2 linked regions of the Promicromonospora sp. Populi genome follow. The protein of the gene in region 2 interacts with the protein of the main gene of each other region in a pairwise test. Links are inferred from orthologs where the notes say so. Each region holds a gene or a part of one and is shown on either strand. Other genes may lie near its edges.

The links.
Region 1: the proteins of AB1046_RS08135 (region 2) and AB1046_RS11945 interact in binary tests that used the Escherichia coli proteins (3 or more experiments, as listed by UniProt). The link is inferred for Promicromonospora sp. Populi from one-to-one orthologs.

Annotation. Positions count from the first base shown.
Region 1 is NZ_CP163528.1:2,635,287-2,640,769, forward strand. What follows is about bases 2,494-5,483. They hold AB1046_RS11945 (citrate synthase), read right to left. Parts: upstream 4,648-5,483; coding sequence 3,340-4,647; downstream 2,494-3,339. Other genes in these bases: AB1046_RS11940 (FtsX-like permease family protein), read right to left, coding at 2,494-3,162; dapC (succinyldiaminopimelate transaminase), read right to left, coding at 4,761-5,483. Also shown: more of AB1046_RS11940, read right to left, coding at 1-2,493.
Region 2 is NZ_CP163528.1:1,810,073-1,818,013, forward strand. The notes cover bases 1,688-4,640. They hold AB1046_RS08135 (diacylglycerol kinase family protein), read right to left. Parts: upstream 3,662-4,640; coding sequence 2,714-3,661; downstream 1,688-2,713. Other genes in these bases: AB1046_RS08125 (ABC transporter ATP-binding protein), read left to right, coding at 1,688-1,766; AB1046_RS08130 (ABC transporter permease), read left to right, coding at 1,780-2,541; AB1046_RS08140 (hypothetical protein), read right to left, coding at 3,658-4,023; AB1046_RS08145 (hypothetical protein), read right to left, coding at 4,041-4,640. Outside these bases: AB1046_RS08120 (DUF4097 domain-containing protein), read left to right, coding at 1-821; more of AB1046_RS08125, read left to right, coding at 954-1,687; more of AB1046_RS08145, read right to left, coding at 4,641-4,646; AB1046_RS08150 (RNA polymerase sigma factor), read right to left, coding at 4,643-5,209; AB1046_RS08155 (GlsB/YeaQ/YmgE family stress response membrane protein), read right to left, coding at 5,206-5,478; AB1046_RS08160 (CsbD family protein), read right to left, coding at 5,551-5,724; AB1046_RS08165 (hypothetical protein), read right to left, coding at 5,849-6,457; AB1046_RS08170 (hypothetical protein), read right to left, coding at 6,454-7,020; AB1046_RS08175 (hypothetical protein), read right to left, coding at 7,017-7,361; AB1046_RS08180 (DUF2273 domain-containing protein), read right to left, coding at 7,358-7,549; AB1046_RS08185 (Asp23/Gls24 family envelope stress response protein), read right to left, coding at 7,546-7,941. UniProt on the Escherichia coli protein: In vitro phosphorylates phosphatidylglycerol but not diacylglycerol; the in vivo substrate is unknown.

The sequences.
Region 1 (5,483 bases), 830 kb from region 2 along the record:
GGCGGCCAGCACCAGGCCGGTCCCGGCGGTCTCCAGGACGAACCGGGCCGGCGGCGCGGCGTCGATCCCAGTGAGGGTCGCGGCCGCGAGGCCGCCGACGACGAACCGCGCCACCCCCCACCCGGCGGCGGCGCCGATCGCGAGCGCCACCACGCAGACGGCGATCAGCTCGGCGGCCCGGGCTCGGCCCTGCGTCGCGGGGCCGAGGCCCACGGCGCGCAGGACGATCACCTCGCCGCGCCGTTCGCGCAGGGTCGCCACGGCGACCGCGAGCACACCCGCCAGCGCGAGCACCGTCGCGCCCGCGGCGGCCAGCCAGAACGAGACCCGCACCGGGACGGCGGTGTCGGTCGAGCCATAGCCCGGGGTCGTGACGGTCGGCTGCTCCCGGGTGCTCGTCGCGGAGGCCTCGGCCTCGGCGATCGCGGCCCCGGCCAGGCGCGCCACGGCGCCGGCGGGCGCCGTGGCGCCGGGCGGGGCCGCGGCCAGCCAGACCTCGTTGGTGAGCACCGGGTCGCTCACGCCGCGCACGAGCGCGGCGGCGAGCGCGCCCCGGTCCAGCAGGGCGGCGTATGGTTCGAGCGCCCCGGGTATGGTGCCCGACGCGGCGACGGCGACCACCTGCAGACGCGTGCCGCCGAGGGTGAGCTCGAAGGGGTCGCCCGCGGCGATGTCCAGCGCTTCAACCAGCGACGACGACGCCAGCAGAGGAATGGTCCCGGCGTCCGGCGTGGTCAGGAGGCGCAACCGGCTGGCGCCGACCGCGAATCCGCCGAGCGGCATGGTGAGCTCGGCCTCGCCGGGCCGGGGGTCTGTGGCCAGCTCCAGCCCCTCGGGGCCGTCGAGCGTCTCTGACAGCGTCCATCCCCGGGCGTCCACGGGTTCCCCGCCCGCCGTCAGGCCCCCGACGGACAGGGTCGCGGTCGCCATCGACCAGCCGGGGGTCGTGTCCAGGTTCACGGCCGCGACCCGCCAGGCCTGCCCCTGCGGGGGCGGCGGCACCTCGCCGGACAGCTCGTGCGTCGTCCGGTCCGGGCCGAGCGTGCTGCCGGTCCCGTCGCCCTCGGCGAGCTGCCCGAGGTCAACCTCGGCGAGGGTGCCGTCGCGTGCCGCGAGCAGCAGCGACACGTCCAGCTTGTGCCCGGGTGCGCCCTCGGGCAGGAGTATCTCCACGGTCGGGCGGATCTGGCCGGTCAGGGTGAGGCTGATGTCGCGCGCGTCGTCGGGCAGGGCGGGGGCCCCGGCGAACGCGTCGTTCGCCAGGTCGTCGGCGAGCCGCCCGACGTCGAGCACCTCCGCCGGCGCTCGCACCACCAGCGGCACCGCCGCCGCGGGCAGCGCGAGCATCGTCACCGGACGTCCGTCCGCGTACGCGGTCCCGGACAGCACCGGCGCGGCCGCCACGGCCTCGCCGCCGGGCCCCGCACCGCCGGGCAGGTACGGCGCCGGGTCGAGCGGCCCGCTCTCGGGGGCCATGACCCGCACGTCTGCACCGTTCGCGAGCACGTCGACGTCAGCCCGCAGGCGCTCCGCGGTGCCCGTGTACCCGCCGGCCAGCGTCGCGGCCCCGCCCGCGAGCACCAGCAGGACCACCGGCACCACGTACACGACGATCCGGCGCGCCACCTGCCGCGCCGCCAGCGGCCCGACGATCCCTCGCGACCGTCCCGCGAGCCCCGCCCACAGGCGGGTGGCCGGGCCGAGCACGGCCATCGCCACCACGGCGAGCGCGGCCAGCACCAGGGCCGGGGCGGCAGCCGCCGTCGGGTCGGTGCGCGAGCCGTCGGGGGTGGTCAGCAGGGGCGAGCCGTAACGCAGCAGCTGCGTCACGCTCACCGCGGCGGCGGCCACCGTCAGCACCACGGTGCCCAGGGCGGCCACCTGGCGCACCCGCCCGGAGCGGTCGGTCACCTGCCGCCGCACCGCCGCCTGTGCCTGCAGCGCTGCGACCAGCACGAGCGCCGCGGTGGCGACGACGGCTACGGCGAGCGCCACGGCCAGCGGTGTCGCGGCGGGGACTGCCGCACCGCCGTCGGCCCGGGCGACCACCCGCAGCGCGGCCCACGCGGCGCCACCGCCCGCGGCCGCGGCGGTCAGCGCCAGCAGCGCGCCCTCGACGCCGGCGGCACCGGTCACCGTGCCCGGTGCGGCACCGCGCGAGACGAGCAGCGCGACCTCACCCTCCCGGGTGGCGGCCAGCAGCCGCGCCACCTGGACGAGAGCGACCAGGCCCACGAGCGCCAGCAGGCACAGCGGCACCAGCGCCACGGCATCGGCGGCGCGCAGCGCGGCCTCCAGGTCGGCGGCCGTCACCTCCAGCGTGCCAGCGACGGTGAGGCCACGCGGCGCGACGGTACGGTCCTCGCCCAGCGTGCGCTCGACCTCGGCGGTGAGCGCCGCCAGGGCGGGCAGGTGGGCGGGGTTGAGTGCGGCGACGTCGGGCACGACCGTCCAGCGGGCGAACGGGTCGGTGTCCAGGCCCGCGAGGACCTCCGGGCTCACCACGACTGGGCCGAGGTAGGCGCCGTCGGCCCCGGTGAGCGCCGTGGGGTCGCCGAGCCAGACCGCGGCGTCGGGGTCGGTGACGCGCCAGGTGGCCGCGACGGTGACGGGTGTGCCGGTGTCCGTCGGGGCGTCCGGGTCGATGCCGAGGCGGACCGTGTCGCCGATCGTGAGCCCGGCGGCCTGTGCGGCGTCCGCCTGCACCGCTGCCTCGTCGGTGCCGGAGGGCCAGACGCCGTCCACCAGCGTGACGCCGTCCGCGCCCCCACCTGCGAATGCCTCCGCGCGCGACGGGGCGGGCAGGACGGCGACCGTCCAGCGGCCCAGGTCCTGACCGTCGCTGCCCTGGGTGTACTGCGGCTCGGTGCGTAGGTCATAGGCGACGTGGTGCGGCACGCCGTCGAGCAGCTCAGCGAGCACCTGCTGGACGGCGGTGTCCTGGACTCCGGCGTCATCCCCGAGACGGGTGGCGAGCTGCAGCGCCCGGCCCGACGGCTCGGTGCCGGCCAGGCCGTCGCGGGCGCCCGCCGTCGCGGCGGCCTGTGTCCAGCCGACGGTCACGCCGAGGGCCCCCGTCAGCACCGCGACCAACAGCCAGACGAGCGCGAGCAGCCCACGGTGCGCCGTCGACCGGCGGGCTAGGAGGGTGGCTCGACTCACGGAGCAAAACTAGCCGGGCTGTCCGACACCCACGACAAAACTAATGACGCCCAGGGCAACAATCCGGTCACGCCGTGCCGAGCAGTCGGTTTCGAGAACGACTTCGGGTACCGAATCCGGCTGGAATCGGTACCCGAGGACGTTCTCGAAGCGGACCGGCTGCCCACCCCGCAGGAGCTAGCGCTGCGTCGCCGGGGCGTACGCGCGCTCGGTCGCGCCGATGTACAGCTGGCGCGGGCGGCCGATCTTCGTCTGCGGGTCCTTGATCATCTCGCGCCACTGGGCGATCCAGCCGGGCATGCGGCCCAGCGCGAACAGCGGCGTGAACATCGCGGGCTCGAAGCCCATGGCCTTGTAGATGAGGCCCGTGTAGAAGTCGACGTTCGGGTAGAGCTTGCGCTCCACGAAGTAGTCGTCCGAGAGGGCGATCTCCTCCAGGCCGCGCGCGATGTCGAGCAGCGGGTCCTTGACGCCGAGCTTGTCGAGCACCTCGTCGGCGGACTTCTTCACGATCGCGGCGCGCGGGTCGTAGGACTTGTACACGCGGTGGCCGAAGCCCATCAGCCGCACGCCGTCCTGCTTGTTCTTGACCTTGTCCATAAAGGTCGCGACGGTCTCGCCGCCCGACTGGATCTTCTCCAGCATGGTCAGCACGGCCTCGTTGGCGCCGCCGTGCGCGGGGCCAGACAGGGCGTTCACGCCCGCGGCGACCGACGCGTACAGGGTCGCGTTGGACGAGCCGACGACGCGCACCGTGGACGTGGAGCAGTTCTGCTCGTGGTCCGCGTGCAGCACCAGCAGCTTCTCCAGGGCGTCCACGATCACCGGGTCGGCCTCGTAGGCCTCGTACGGCGTTGCAAACGTCATGCGCAGGAAGTCCTCGACGTAGCCGCGCGAGTAGTCCGGGTACAGCAGCGGCTCGCCCACTCGGCGCCGGTGCAGGTAGGACGTGATGGTGCGCGTCTTGGCGAGCAGGAGCACGGTGGCCAGGTCGACCTGCTCGTCGTCGGCCGGGTCGAGCGACTCCGGGTAGAACGTGCCCAGCGCGTTCACGGCGGACGCGAGCACGGCCATCGGGTGCGCGTTCCGGGGGAAGGTGCCCATGAACGTGCGGAAGTCCTCGTGCACCAGGGTGTGGCGGTTGACCCGCTCGGTGAACGAGTCCAGCTCCGCGGCGCTCGGCAGCTCGCCGTAGATGAGCAGGTACGCCACCTCGAGGAAACCCGCACCCGAGGCCAGCTGGTCGATCGGATACCCGCGGTAGCGCAGGATGCCGGCGTCACCGTCGATGTACGTGATCGACGACTCGCACGAGGCCGTGTTCATGAAGCCCGGATCGACCGTGACCAGGCCGGTGTCCTTGAGCAGCGACGTCACGACTATGCCGTCGTTACCCTCGCTGGCGGCGACGACAGGCAGGGTGTGAGAGGTTCCGTTGACGGCGAGCTCGACTTGGCTCAAGCCGTCCACCGGTGTGGAGGTCATGTCTTCCTTCCTGAATGGCGCACGAGGGACGCTGCTGTGAGGGAAGCTGACGGGCAGCGTCGACCTGGGCCACGACAATATCGCGCCCAGCTCTCGTTTTTCCAATCCATCGGTCAAGCCTCTGTGAGGCGTGCCACACAGTCGGCAATCTGCGCATCAGTGGCGGTCAGCGCCACGCGCGTGTGCCGGTCGTCGCCGTACAGGTGCCCGGGAGCGGTCAGGATCCCGCGCTCCGCGAACCACTCGGCGACCTGCGCTCCGGAGCGGCCGTCGGGCGCCGCCACCCACAGGTACAGGCCGGCGCCAGACTCGTCCACGACGAGCCCGGCCGCGCCGACCGCGGCGGCCAGCGCATGGCGCCTGGCGCCGTAGGTCGCCCGCTGGGCGGCGACGTGCTCGTCATCGGACAGGGCCGCCGTCATCGCGGCCTGCACCGGTGCGGGCACGATCAGGCCGAGGTGCTTGCGGGTCTGGGTGAGGTCGGCGATCAGGGCGCGATCCCCCGCCAGGAAGGCCGCCCGGTAACCCGCGATGCTGGACTGCTTGGACAGCGAGTACGCCGCGAGCAGGCCCTCGTGCGAGCCCCCGCACACGCGCGCGTCGAGGATCGACGGGACTCCGGCGTCGGCCCACGGGGCCTCCCACGCCAGCTCCGCGTAGCACTCGTCGGAGACGACGACGGCGCCGAGCGCCCGCGCGGCGTCGACCACCTCGCGCAGCGCCTCGACCCCCAGGACGCGGCCCGTCGGGTTTCCGGGCGAGTTGACCCAGACCGTCTTCACGTCGTCCCGGCCGGCCCAGTCGGCTACGTCGTCCGTCGCCAGCGGTGTGGCACC
Region 2 (7,941 bases):
CCCCCGTCCCGGTCGTCATCGACGTGCCGTTCGGCTTCCTGAACGTCGTCGCAGGAGAGCGCGACGACGTAGTCGTCACCGTCCTGCCCGCCGACCCGTCGAAGTCGGGCTCCGTGCGCGCCGCCGAGGAGACTCGCGTCGAACGTAACGGTGACGCCATCACCATCACCTACCCCGCGGCCTGGAAGCAGTGGGTGCTCCCCTTCGCCGCCGGCGGCGCGAAGATCACTGTTGAGCTGCCCGCGGGCTCCGACCTCAGCGGCAAGACCGGCACGCTCTACGCGGAGGGCAGGCTCGGCACCGTCGACCTCAACCTCAACAGCGGAGACGCCCGCATCGACGAGGCCGCCCGCGTGGACCTCAAGGTCTCGGCCGGGAACATAGCCCTCGGCAAGGTCACCGGCCCCATGAGCCTCAAGGCGAGCGCCGGTTCGGTACGCGTCACCGAGCTTGCGGGCGACGGCACGATCCGTGCCAGCAACGGGACGACCACCGTCGGGTCCGTCACGGGGTCGCTGGAGATCGTCGGGGCGCACTCCGAGATCGAGGTGGGCCGCGTGCGCGGCACCCTCACCGCGAAGTCCGCCCACGCCGGCATCCGCGTCGCCAACGTCGAGACCGGCAGCGTCACGCTCAACACGTCCTACGGCTCGATCGAGGTGGGTGTGCCCGAGGGCACGGCTGCCTGGCTCGACGTCACCTCGGAGCACGGCATCGTCCGCAACCAGCTCACCCCCACCGAGGGTCCCGTCGACGACGAGGCCACCGCCGAGATCCACGCCAGCACCGGCTACGGCGAGATCATCGTCCGCCGCCCCTGACGTCCCGCCGGCCTGACCCGACTACCGGACCGGCGCCACCGGCCGGAACCCCGCAACCCACTTCCGAGCTACCCCCTGCCCGGAATCCGAAACTTCGAGCACTTCACGAGACGAGAGGAAACGAAAGTGAGCATCCCCACCGAACGCGGCCACGAGCCCGCCATCCGGGTACAGAACCTGGAGAAGTCCTACAAGGAGCTGCAGGTCCTGCGGGGCGTCGACTTCGACGTGGCCCGAGGCAGCATCTTCGCGCTGCTGGGCTCGAACGGCGCCGGCAAGACCACCGTCGTCAAGATCCTGTCCACACTTCTCAAGGCCGACGGCGGGAAGGCGAGCGTGCACGGCTTCGACGTCGCCACGCAGGCTGCCGACGTCCGCGAGTCGATCAGCCTCACCGGGCAGTTCGCGGCCGTCGACGAGGTCCTGACCGGCCGCGAGAACCTGGTGCTCGTGGCCAGGCTGCGGCACCTCAAGAACCCCGGCAAGATCGCCGACGACCTGCTCGCGCGCTTCTCGCTGACCGACGCCGGCGGGCGCAAGGCCGCCACGTACTCGGGCGGCATGCGCCGCCGCCTGGACATCTCCATGAGCCTGATCGGCAACCCGCCGGTCATCTTCCTCGACGAGCCGACGACGGGTCTCGACCCCCAGGCCCGCATCGAGGTGTGGGACGCCGTCAAGGAGCTCGCGCAGGGCGGCACCACCGTGCTGCTCACGACGCAGTACCTGGACGAGGCCGAGCAGCTCGCCGACCGGATCGCGATCCTGCACAAGGGCCACATCATCGTCAACGGCACCCTGGCCGAGCTCAAGGCGCTGCTGCCGCCCGCCAAGGTCGAGTACGTCGAGAAGCAGCCGACGCTGGAGGACGTGTTCTTCGCAGTCACGGGCGAAGACGTCACCGAAGAGACAACCACCACCGACCCCGCCCGCGCGGACAACTGAGGAGAGAGAGAAAATGACCAAGCACTTCTTCGGTGACACCGCCGTACTGACGGGGCGGTCCCTGAGCCACATCCTGCGCAGCCCGGACACGATCATCACCACCGCGGTCACGCCGATCGCCATGATGCTGCTGTTCGTCTACGTGTTCGGCGGTGCGATCAACACCGGCACCGACAACTACGTGAACTACCTCCTGCCCGGCATCCTGCTCATCACCATCGCCTCGGGCATCGCCTATACCGCCTACCGGCTCTTCCTGGACATGCAGGGCGGCATCTTCGAGCGGTTCCAGTCCATGCCAATCGCTCGCTCGTCGGTGCTCTGGGCGCACGTGCTGACCTCGCTCGTCTCCAACCTGGTCTCGGTGGCGATCGTGGTGCTGGTGGCCCTGCTCATGGGCTTCCGCTCGGGCGCCGGGGTGCTGGACTGGCTCGCCGTCGCGGGCATCCTGGTCCTGTTCACCCTGGCCCTGACCTGGCTCGCGGTCATCGCCGGCCTGTCGGCCAAGACCGTGGACGGCGCGAGCGCGTTCTCCTACCCGCTCATCTTCCTGCCGTTCATCAGCTCGGCCTTCGTGCCCACCGAGACCATGCCCGGCCCGGTGCGCTGGTTCGCCGAGAACCAGCCGGTCACCTCGATCGTGAACACGATCCGTGACCTGCTGGCCCAGCAGCCGGTCGGCAACGACATCTGGGTGGCGCTGGCCTGGTGCGTCGGCATCCTCGCCATCGCGTACGGCTTCGCGACGACGGCGTACCGGCGCAAGATCTCCTGACGGAGCGCCGAGCCTCCGGCGGCAGCGGTCGCCGAGTTCGGTCCCTTGCACCAGCCCAGCAGCGACTTCGGTCGGTTGCTCTGAGATCGGTCGTTTGATTGACCGATCTCAGAGCAACCGACCGAAGTCATGAAGCCGGGCGTGCAAGGGACCGAACTCGGCGGATCAGGGATCAGCGCACCCGGACCGCAGCCGGCTGGACGGTGAACGTGACCCGGGTCGTCTCCCCCAGGTCCTCGCCGTCGATCTCGAACATGCGCGGCTCCGTCAGCTCCAGCTCCAGGCCCTTCAGGCGGCCGTGCGTCACGTTGTCGCTGCTCTCGGCCTTCGCACCGGGCGTGACGAGCCGTTTGATGCCGTTGTCCCAGACCATGTTGCGCAGCGTGTCGGCCCACCCCGCAGCGCCGTCCGCGCCCAGGACCAGCAGGTCCAGCTCGCCGTCGGAGGGATCGGCGTCAGGCAGGAGCGTCACGCCGGCCTGGAGGGTGCCGCAGTTGCCGACGATCAGCGTGTGCACACGTTCGTCGCGCTGCGGGCCGTCGTCGGCGGTGTACCGGATGTCGAGCGTGTCGCTGGCGGACAGCGCCCTGCCCAGCGACTCCACGTACGCGAGCCAGCCGACCTTGTCCTTGAGGTCGTCGTCGGTCTCGACGATCATGTGCGCGTCCAGCCCGAATCCCGCCAGGACCCCGAACGCGTGCCGTTCGGTCCCCGCGGCGAGGTCGATCTCGAGCCAGCCCAGGTCGATGGCCCGTGCCTCACCAGTGAGCGCCCGCTTGAACGCCGCGGGCAGGTTGAGCAGGGGAACACCGAGGTTCCGGGCCAGGAGGTTGCCGGTCCCGAGCGGGACTATCCCCAGCTCGACGTCAGTTCCGGCCGCCGCGAGATGTTCGGCGACCGCCCGGACCGTCCCGTCCCCGCCGGCCGCGACGACCACGTCGGCGCCCGCCTCGATCGCCTGCGCGGCCGCCCCCTGGCCGGGGTCGTCCTTGCTCGTCTCGAACCATCGGACCTCGGGTTCGGCCTGCGCGGAGGCGGCCGCCTTGTCCAGCGCGGACCCGAGCTTCTCCCTGCTCGTCTTGGCGGGGTTCCAGATGACGCCGATGTGGCGTGCGGTCATGCGGGGCCTGCTTCCGTCGCCAGGGGGATGTCGGGGACGTGGACGACTGTGAGGACGATCCGCGCGTCCTGCTGCTCACGCGCTGTGAGCAGGTCACGAACAACCCGGTGAACCGTATGCGACGTGACCGTAGCACCGGCAGTCGAGTGAACGGCCATCGCGATCTCCACCTGGATCCCCGAGCCGTCCTGCCGGACCAGGACCAGCGGCGCCGCGGTGTCCCGCAGGCCGAGGTGCCGCGCGGTCACGTCGACGACGTTGGACACGAGCGACCCCGGGCCGTACAGGTCCGCCACACCTGGGACCGCCCGGACGGCCGCTTCGATCTCGGCCGCGACCTGCGCGCCCTGTGCCGTGCTCATCGATGAGTCTCCTCGGATCATGAGAGGTGCCGCCGCACGTCGCGGACGGTGATGTCGATCGCCGTGACGTTCAGCTCCGTGTGCACCCGTAGCCGGGCGGCGATCTCCAGCCTCAGTTCGTCGGCCAGGCGTGGGAGGGGCTCTCCGTAGGGCACGCTCGCGTCGACCAGGACCCGGACGGGCGCCCCGAGCTCGGTGACGTCGCCCTCGAAGCGGCACCGGCCGACGAGCACACCGGGGACGGCGTTCTCGGCCGCACGGATCAGCCCCCGCACGGCGCCCTCGGTGATGCCCAGGTCGGCGTGGGGCTCGGGCGGGGTCAGCGGGATGCGGCGTCCGGCATGGGCCTCCAGCGCGATGCCGCCGAGCACCCTGGCCACCCAGCCGTCGTCGGCCTCCGGTTCAGCGGCCGTGTCGGCGGCGATCAGCGCGGGGGTCAGTCCCCGGAGCCGTTCGAGAGCATCGAGGGCGAGCTGGCAGGCCGGTGAGCCGTCGATCGACGGGTCGGCCGGGACACGGCCCGCTTCGAGGTAGTCGGTGAGCTCCTCGATGGTGTGCCCGTCGAGCCCTTCGGGCCCGAGGTCGAGCCGCCGAGGACCTGCTGCGTCGTCTTGGGGGGTCATCGCCATTCCTCCATCCGCACGATGATGTGCTTCCGTGCGCGAGCGAGCAGTCCCCTGACGGTCGTCACAGGAACGTCCATCTCCTCGGCGATCTCGTCGTAGGAGTAGCCGCCCGCCTCGCGCAGCACCCAGCACTCCCGCTCCGCGTGGGGAAGCGTCTGGAGCGCCGCGCCGAGCGCGTCGACCCCGGCGTGCGACTCCGCCACGCGCGATGGCAAGGTCTGGGCGGGAGCAGGCGGTTCGACGTCGTCCACGCTCACCTGGGGGCGGCGCGCACGGATGCGGTCCATCGCCTTGCGGCTGACGACCCGCATGAGCCAGCTCTTCACCTTCGCCGGGTCCTCCAGCTCGGGCAGGCGCTGCCAGGCGGTCACGAACGCCTCCTGCACCACGTCGTCCACGTCCGCGCTGGCGTTCAGGATCCGGCGTGTGTAGGCGCGCATCATCGGGGTGTACCGACGGACGAGCACCGCGAACGCGGTGACGTCCCCGTCGGCGGCGCGGCCGGCGACTATCCGGTCGTCCGCGCCGTCGAGCGGGGTCGGGATGGGGTCGGGGTTCAGTGTGCGTTCCTGCGCCCGCGACCGGTGACGGCTCCGTAGACCAGCAGCACGATGATGGATCCCGCGATCGCGAGCAGCCAGGTGGACAGGGAGAAGAAGGAGTCCATGTCCGCGTTGAAGAGGAGCCCGCCCAGCCAGCCGCCGAGGAAGGCGCCGACAACGCCGAGCAGGAGGGTGATGAACCATCCTCCTGCCTGCTTGCCGGGAAGGATGAGCTTTGCGATGGCGCCGGCGATCAGGCCGAGCAGCAGGAAGCTGAAGAAACCCATGATGGAAGTCCTTTGCAGTGAGATCTTGCGGCGGGGTGAGGTCGCGGACCGCGACCTCACCCCTGGAGCGGATTACTTCTTGAATGCGTCCTTGACGTCCTCGACCGTGTCCTTGACCTCGGCCTTGGCCTGGTCGGCCCTGCCCTCGGCGACAAGCTTGTCGTTGTCGGTAATGTCTCCGACGGCCTCCTTCGCCTTGCCGAGGGCCTTTTCCGCTGCGTTCTTGACCTTGTCCGCTGCACTCATCTGATTTCCTTTCTTCACGGCTCCCGGGATGGGGAACCGAATATGTGAGAACTTCGCTCTTGCTACCCAGCGTGGAGCCTTTGGGGCATTCGCGCCCCTCGGGCCGTCTCCACAGTCGTCCGGGTCAGCGCACCCGGACGGACGCGCGGAGCCCGTCCAGCCAGCTCCGGTCGGACAGGTGCACCATGACGGGCACCCGCACCCCGGCCAGCGCGTCCCATTCGTCCAGCGCCGCCTCCGCCGCGGACAGCACCCGGGAGAGGTCGGCGCCGCGCCGCACGGTCAGCACCAGGCTGATCGCGGGTGCCCCCTTCACGCGGTACACGCCGGTGCGGGCCGAGAGCACGTCGGGCCGTTGGCCCAGCGGTCCCGCGAGCACGGCGTCAGCGACGTCCGGGGCGACGCGGGTGCGCCCGCCGACGGAGTCGAGGTCGAGCACCGCAGCCGTCCTGCGCGCACCGCGCGTGCAGACGAACACCACCAGCAGGACAGCCAGCACGGCGGCCGCGGCAAGTCCGACGACGACGGCGCCGGGCGCACCGCCTACCTCTGGCAACCCGGCTGCCGCGGCGCTGAGCCGCGATCTGGCCGTGCCGACCAGCTCCGCCGGCAGCACGGAGCTCGTCCACCGCGCCGGCATGCCGGCGAGGATTGCCGCCGCGCCGGCCGCGGCCAGCAACAGCCCGCAGACCAGCAGCAGACCACGATTGAGCACTCTGCTGGTCGAGCTCACGAGACCACCCCCTGACGCGCGACGTACAGCTTGGGAACGGCGGAGAAGCCGACTGCCGAGAGCGCGGCGGCAACGGAGTCCGTCGCCGCGTCGTGGTCGACCGCGACGCCGCTGGTCGGCGTGACCCGGACGGTCGCGCTCCGCCGGCCGACCGTGGCGGAGACCTGCCGCGCGTCGATGCCGCAGCGCAGCGCTACGGCGTCGGCCACGGCATCCGCGAGGACGCCGTCGTCGACGAGCAACGCCAGCCGGTCGGTGCTCCGGGCGCGTCGCGGGAGCCGCCCAGGCAGCACGGCGAGGACGATCAGGACCAGGGCGACCACCGCCGCGAGAACACCCACGGCCGTCAGTGCACCGTCGTCCTCGGCGAACGAGGTGACCGACGCGAGGCGGTCCGCGACCAGGTCATGGGACCCCGGGTCGACGAGCCACCACACGCCCAGCGCCACCACGGCGACCAGCAGCACGGCGAGGACCGTCGCGACGACCACCGCGGCACCCGTGCGCGGGGAGTGGGTCTCCCGGCGCAGGACCCGCCGGTATACCGCCTGCTCCTTGGTCATCTCGCCCTCCGCTCCGTGACTCGCCGCAGGCCCGAGTAGCGCACGTCGACGGTGTCGACCGTGCGGCTCCCCAGGTCGCGCATGCCCGCGATCACGTCCCGGCGGAGCCGGTCGCCACGGTCTTTGATCGACCCGGTGGCGCCCCCGCCGACGGCGACCGGCACGGTCACCGACACCCGCAGGGCGCCGCCGGCATCGGCCAGCTGCACCGCGACCTCGCGCTGGTGCACGTGCGCCGAGTCCCGGACCAGGTAGACGGCAAGGCGCTCCAGCGCCCGTGCCGTGACCCGGGTGGTCCCGGGAACGGCCGGCGCCGCCACGGGACGATCGGTGGCGGTCATAGCGACGAACGCCTGCCGCGGAAGGCGTCGGCGAGTGCCCGGACGTCGAGCCGTCCTTCGGCCACGCGTCCGACGGCTGCACCGATCAGCATCGCTATCGCCACCAGGACGAACGCCCAGAACCCGAGCACTATCCAGGTCAGGGCCAGCACCGCGCCCGCGGCGGCACCGGCGGTCGTGGCGGTCACTGGACCCGGCCCGTCTGCGGTTCGCTCTCCTGGTCGTCGTCGGTAGGCAGGTGCACGTCGTTGACGGTCACGTTGACCTCGGCGACCTCCATGCCGACCAGGTCACGCATCGCGCGGTAGATCGCGGCGCGCACGCTGTCGGACACGGTCTGCAGCGCGACCGGGTACTCCGCCACGATCGTGACGTCGACGGCCACCTGCTTCTCCCCGACCTCGACGCTGATCCCCTGGGTCAGGTCGGTCGAGTTGAGCGCGTCGCGGATGGAGCCGACCACGCGTGCGGCGCCGCCACCGAGTGCGTACACACCGCTGACCTCGCGGGCCGCGATCCCCGCGATCTTGGCTACGACGGCGTCCTCGATGGTGGTCCGGCCTGCTCCCTCAGGTGTCCC